Acidithiobacillus ferrooxidans ATCC 23270: one gene and its partner. The main gene of each other region encodes a partner of the protein of the gene in region 2 in a complex. Links are inferred from orthologs where the notes say so. Each region holds a gene or a part of one and is shown on either strand. Other genes may lie near its edges.

The links.
Region 1: the proteins of AFE_RS10020 (region 2) and dapF are in contact, whole or in part, in a solved structure (PDB 5YGU), measured with the Escherichia coli proteins. The link is inferred for Acidithiobacillus ferrooxidans ATCC 23270 from one-to-one orthologs.

What each region holds. Positions count from the first base shown.
Region 1 is NC_011761.1:2,440,374-2,443,568, reverse strand. Bases 31-2,904 are described here. They hold dapF (diaminopimelate epimerase), read right to left. Parts: upstream 1,964-2,904; coding sequence 1,097-1,963; downstream 31-1,096. Other genes in these bases: AFE_RS12585 (porin), read left to right, coding at 2,310-2,904; AFE_RS16550 (hypothetical protein), read right to left, coding at 919-1,095; AFE_RS12600 (DUF484 family protein), read right to left, coding at 235-918; AFE_RS12605 (tyrosine recombinase XerC), read right to left, coding at 31-241. Also shown: more of AFE_RS12605, read right to left, coding at 1-30; more of AFE_RS12585, read left to right, coding at 2,905-3,195. UniProt on the Escherichia coli protein: Involved in the succinylase branch of the L-lysine biosynthesis and in the biosynthesis of the pentapeptide incorporated in the peptidoglycan moiety. Catalyzes the stereoinversion of LL-2,6-diaminopimelate (L,L-DAP) to meso-diaminopimelate (meso-DAP).
Region 2 is NC_011761.1:1,925,561-1,928,768, forward strand. What follows is about bases 322-3,208. They hold AFE_RS10020 (RNA pyrophosphohydrolase), read right to left. Parts: upstream 2,084-3,208; coding sequence 1,559-2,083; downstream 322-1,558. Other genes in these bases: AFE_RS10015 (serine hydrolase domain-containing protein), read left to right, coding at 322-1,534; AFE_RS10025 (NUDIX hydrolase), read right to left, coding at 2,171-2,614; AFE_RS10030 (pseudouridine synthase), read right to left, coding at 2,611-3,208. In the rest of the region: AFE_RS10010 (putative glycoside hydrolase), read left to right, coding at 1-221; more of AFE_RS10015, read left to right, coding at 176-321. UniProt on the Escherichia coli protein: Master regulator of 5'-end-dependent mRNA decay.

The DNA of each region.
Region 1 (3,195 bases), 510 kb from region 2 along the record:
CGCGTAGCGCCGCGAAATGTCGGCGCAGGCTGCGAACGGACACTCCGCGGCTGCGCTCCGCCAGGAGGTAGGCGCGCAGGCTGCCGCGATCCATCTGCGCGATCTCCGTCTGCCCGCGCTGTAGCGCAAACCGCGCCCAGGCATGCAGATCGCGGCTATAGGCGCTGATCGTGGCCGGGCTGACCCTGCCGCCCTGCCGGAGCGTTTCGATGAATTGGGCAATGGCGGTTTCGATCAGCATGGGGCCAGGCAGCGATCCAGTGCCGCCGTGACCAGGCGGGCAATCTGGTCGAGCAGGTCGGCCCCGGCGTCCTCGGCATAGCGGTCGGGGTGCTGGCTGCCGAGCAGAATCCCTCCTTGCAGATGCCGACCGGCAAGCGGGATCAGGGCGAAGGACGCCAGTCCCGCCCCTGCCGCGCCGAAGAGGGTGCTGCGCAGGGTCGGGCTCAGGGCCAGCCCGGTTGCGGCGCGCAACAACGGTAGGCCGTTCAGAATCTCCTGAAAATCAGCCTGCTCCAACGGTAGGAACTGGGGCAGTCCGGCCACGGGTGCGCGGGCGATCAAGGCCATTTCCTCCACCTGAAAACCCTCCCGCAGACGGGTGATGACGGTATTGACGGTCGTGGTACAGTCGGGTGTCTGCAACAGTTCGGTAGCCAGATCGGAGAGGTGCAGGCCGAGTGCGGCATTCTGCTGGGCGGCACCCAGCAGCGCGCTGATACGCTGATGCAGCCGGAGGTTTTCTTCGCGCAGCACCTGCGCCTGCCGCTCCAGCAGGGACGAAGCGGAACCACGTCCGACATGGGGCAGGGTCAAGGTGTGGAGCAGGTCTTCCTGATCCCACAAAAATTGCGGATGCTGACGGAGATAGGCCAGGACCTGATCCGCCTGTGTTTCCAGTTCAGGCTCCGTAGCCACTCAGTCATCCTCCCAGTGGGTGTCACTGTAGCGTTCCGAGGCACTGTGGACCTCCAGTGCGGCGATCAGGCGCGCCAGCGTTTCACCTTCCTCATCATCGAGCTTGTGCAGAAAGGCCAACGCGGCCGTATCACTGTTCAAACCCTTGGCAACTGCCTCCAATATCGTATCCTGCATGTCATGATCCCTCTTCAATGTGCCTGATCTTTGCCGGCAACGGCCAAACCCCGTCGAAAACCACCTGCGCCGGACCGGTCATCATCACGGGATGCCCAGGACCCGCCCATTCGATCTCCAGAGTGCCCCCGGGCAGGGTCACCGCCACCGCATGATCCAGTTCATCCCAGCGGATGCCCGCCACCACGGCCGCACAGGCATTGCTGCCGCAGGCCAGGGTTTCACCCGCGCCGCGCTCCCAGACCCGCAGTTGAATATGGTTGCGGTCGCGGATTTCCATGAAGCCCACGTTGCAGCGCTCGGGAAAGGCCGGGTGTGTTTCGATGCGCGGACCCAGAGTGGCCACCGGGGCCTCCGCCGCGCTCGCGACACGCAGCACTGCGTGGGGGTTGCCCATGCCAACGGCGGCGATGCGCAGGGTGTGCTTCCCCGCGGACAGCAGGTATTCGGGGGATTCTTCATCGGCGCGGAAGGGGACATCGGCGGGGACGAGTCGCGGAACACCCATATGGACGGTGATATTTCCGTTTCCCCGGTGATGCAGGATCAGCCGCCCCGTCCGAGTCTCGACGGTGATGATGTCCTTGCCGGTGAGCTTGGCGCGGCGCACGAAGACGGCAAAACAGCGGGCGCCATTGCCGCACTGCGCCACTTCAGTGCCATCGGCATTGAAGATGCGGTAACGGAAGTCGCAATCGGGGGATGCGGCGGCCTCCACCAGCAGGATCTGATCGCAGCCGATGCCGAAGTGGCGGTCGGCGATGGTGCGGACCATCTCCGGGGGTAGATCGACGCGCTGACGGATGCCATCAAAAACGACGAAGTCGTTACCCAAGCCCTGCATTTTGGTAAAACGCAGGGCGGACAACGCAGAATCCGTATGGGAATGGTTCATGCCATGAGTTTAGCAATGTCTGTCCAGGGAGGACAGTGCGCGTCAGCGTTTTTTAATTTGGCTGGGGGACGTGGATTCGAACCACGGTTAGCGGAGTCAGAGTCCGCGGTCCTACCGCTAGACGATCCCCCAAAACAGGGGCGAATGATAGCCGTGGCCGAGCATCTGTGTCAAACGTGGACCTCGATAAGCATATCGGTGTATAAAATTGGCGGCGCGTTGCAAAAAAGGTGTTGTGGAAATGTTGCAACGTGTTCACAGCGGTGCTATAACTTGTACTGTAGTATTTGAAACACTGCTCTCGAGGAGGAGCCTAGTCATGAAGAAGAATCTCGTAGCTTTGGCCGTCGCAGCGGCTTTTGTGGTTCCCGGCGTTGCTTTCGCCGCAGACACTTCCAACGCGGATACCGGCCCTGTTGTGTTCGGTTACGCCCAGATCACCGGCGCCCAGCAGTTTGGCACCGGCCCCGGCAGTTCCAATGGCCTCATTTTTGGTGCCAACCGCATCCGTCTGGGTTTCAAGGGCGAAGCGGTTCCCGGCGTGACCTATTACATCCAGGGCGCTTATGACGAGGCAGGTCTCGGCAACGCAAACGCTCTGTTCCCGAAAACCGCTGGCCTGCTCAACAACGGCCTCGGCGGCAATATCGGAGGTGGCGCTCAGGCACAGTTGATGGATGCCTGGATCAACTTTGCGCCGGTGCCCTTCGCCCAGTTGCAGGTCGGCAAGTTCAAGACCCCGGAAGGTCTGGAATATACCGGCACCGCGGGTAATGAACTGATGTTCATCTATCGCAACATGAACCAGTCCCTGCTGCCCGGACGTTCCGCCGGCGCCATGCTCCATGCCGACGACGTGATGGGTACGGGCATCGGCTATGCCGTGGGTATGTTTGACAACACTTCGTTGGATCCCGCTACGGTATATAGCAATATCAATACCTTTGGCGGTGGTCAGAGCGGACTCCTCAACGGCAACGGCAAGTACATCGTTTCCGGCATGTTGAAGTACAGCATGGGCCCGCTGCTGACCGCGGAAGTGAGCGGCAGTATGGGTACAGAGAACAATCGTGGCACCGACAACCTGACCAGCTGGAACGTTGGCGTCCAGGGCGGGATGATGGGCATCCACTACGGTGCGGGATACACCAAGGCTTCCGGCGTGTCCGCATGGCCTTACCTGAATATCAACCCGCTGTATACCC
Region 2 (3,208 bases):
GGGGCGAGGAGATCGCGGCGCAGATCGATGCGGCGCAGACTTTCGGATCGGACGGATGGATGTTGTGGAACCCCCGTAATGTCTATACTACGGCAGGACTCCCTTCGAAGTCGGGGATGGTGACAACCATTCGCGAAGGCCACCTGAGCAATCCTGGAGGGATCGGGACGGGAATATGTTCACGCAACACGCCAGTAAAAATGACGCATCTCGCGCGCTGACCTGGAAAGGCGCCCTATGGGCTCTGGTGTTCTTCGTCTTGCTGTGTACGGGCATCTTATCCGCCCAGGCGGGTGCTGACCCGGAAAGGCTTCATCGGGCGGACTTGTCCGGCATCGCACAGATCGTTCAGAAGGAGATCCAGAGCGGCAGGATTCCCGGAGCCGTCGTACTCGTGGGCAACGAGGGCCGGATCGTCTACCGCCAGGCCTTCGGCTATGCCGCGCTGTGGCCCGAAAGAATCCCCATGAGTGTCGGGACACTGTTCGATCTGGCGTCCCTCACCAAGGTCGTCGCGACCACTACTGCCGTGATGCAACTCGTGGAACAGGGAAAGTTGGCGCTTGACACCCCCGCGGCCCGGTACTGGCCGGCCTTTGGGGAGAACGGCAAGGAAGCCATTACGGTACGGGAACTGCTCACCCATTACTCGGGGTTGGCCCCAGACCTCAACCCGAGAACCCCATGGCGCGGTTACCGGGGGGCGCTTGGGGCAATCATCGCGGAAAAGCCGGTGGCGGCGCCCGGCAGCCGTTACCTTTACAGCGATATCAATTTCGAGGCCCTCGGCGCAATCGTTCAGCGGGTTTCCGGCGAGTCGCTCGATGTCTACTGCGCAAAGCACATCTTCGGACCGCTGGGCATGCTGCAAACGACTTTTCGTCCACCCGCATGGGAACGATATCGCATTGCGCCCACGGAATACCTGGGTGGTAAACTGCGCTGGGGCAAGGTGCATGATCCCACGGCCTACCGCATGGGAGGGGTCTCGGGCCACGCCGGACTGTTTTCCACCGCCGGTGATCTCGCGATTTTTGCGCAGATGCTTCTGAACGGTGGCGCCCTGCATGACATTCGAATATTGGACCGGCGTTCCGTAGGGCAGATGACCGTCCCCCAATCCCCCCCCGGAAAGGTGCGGCTGCGCGGGCTGGGCTGGGATCTGGCCGCGCCCTTCGCTCCCAACCGTGACGACCTCCTGCCGGTGGGCGCCTATGATCACACCGGCTTTACCGGGACGCTCCTGTGGATCGACCCGGTATCCAGAACCTATGTGATCATCCTGACCAACCGCGTCTATCCCTTCGGCAAGGGCAACGCCGGCCCTCTCAGGAAAGCGGTGGTCCAACTGCTTTCTTCCCATCTCGGCCCCCTGACTGACGCCGAGGTGGAGGCCAGCCGTCCGCGCCTTGGCCGCTATTATGCGCTGGTAAACCGGCCAGATGTGGGGCCGAGCAAGGTGCAAACCGGCATGGGAGGCCCGAAACGCCACTATGTGCAGCAGTTTTCGGGTAATCGTCCGGTGCGTGGATAGATCGTCCGTTACTGCGTAAGGCGGTCAGCGGTTTCCAACAACCGGATGTCGATTCTCGGAACGGCAGGGATCGGTCATGGGCGGCGGATTCATGTTGATCAGCGGCGCCAGTTCCTGCAACGCCTGCCAGTAGACGCGGCGTTTGAAGGAAATGATTTCATTCACCGGCATCCAGTAATCCACCCAGCGCCAGTCCTCGAACTCCGGCTGCCGGGTGCGCAGATTGATTTCCGCCTCTTCGCCCTCAAAACGGAGTAAAAACCAGATCTGCTTCTGCCCGCGATAGCGGCGCCGCGAGACGCGATGGCGGGCGCAGGGCACTTCATAGCGCAGCCAGCCCCGCGTCCTTCCGATGATGCAGACCTTGGCGGTCCCCACTTCTTCTTCCAGCTCACGGAACATCGCCTGCTCCGGCGTTTCTGCATAATCGATGCCGCCCTGGGGAAACTGCCAGGCATTTTCACCCCGGCGTTTGGCCCACAACACCTGGTTCTGTTCGTTACAAATGATCATGCCCACATTGGGGCGATAGCCGTCTGCGTCTATCATGTTCATCGTCTCTGCCGATGCCTTTTATATTGGCAATATAACACGCTGCAGGGCCAGCGTCAGTCCAATTTCGCCTCCAGGGCGCCTTCAGACCATGTGCAGCAGTTCCAGCGGATAGCGTTGGCCCGCCCGATAATCCGCCATGCAGCGCTGGACCATGACGCTGCGCATCTCTCCCTCGCGCGCCGCCATCTCCTCCGGGGTCAGCCATACCGGACCGATGATGCCCGCATCCAGCGCGCGGCTCGTGTCCCTGGTGCCGAGGTGTCCGCCGAAGGCGAAGCGCAGGTAAGTCAGGTTTTTCGCAGGATATTCCCAGTGATAAATACCGGTCAGATATTCCGGCCGGAAGAAGTGGCCGGTTTCCTCCAGGGTTTCACGGGTAACCGCCTCCAGCAGCGTTTCACCAGGATCCCAGTGGCCGGCAGGCTGGTTGAAACAGCGCCGCCCATCTACCACCTCTTCCACCAACAGGAAACGGCCGTTCTCCTCTGCGACGGCGGCTACCGTCACATGGGGTGTCCAGATCATGGAATTTCCTCCGTCATACGCTCTGCCACCGTGAGTTCACGCCACTGACCGGCCGGGAGATCGTCCAGCAAAAAAGGGCCGTAGGCCTCCCGATGCAGAGTCAGCACGAGATTATCCAGCGCCGCGAACATCCGGCGGACTTCATGATAACGCCCCTCCGTCAGGGTCAGCCGGACCTCGCGCTCTGTCAGGCAGTGCAACGCGGCAGGGCGACAGGGTGTGTCTTCACCGTCCAGCATCAGGGTTCCCGCGGCCAGGATGTCCGCCGCGTCACTCCGCAACGGCTCCTGCAGGGTCACCCGATATACCCGGGGAATGGCACGGCGGGGGCTCGTCCAGTGGTGCAGCCAGTCACCGTCATCGGTGAGCAGCAGGACCCCACTGGTCTCCCGGTCAAGCCGACCGACACTGCTCAGCGCTGGTCGCCGATAGCGCCAGCGCAGGGGAAAATCCTGATAGATGGCGCGGGGATCATCGTGAGCACAGACCTTCCCCAGAGGTTTATGATAGAGCAGATAGAAAGCATGGGGATGATCAATGGGCTCCTCATCCACCCAAACCTCGGCCGCATTCACCTTGGCAGACGCCTTGCGC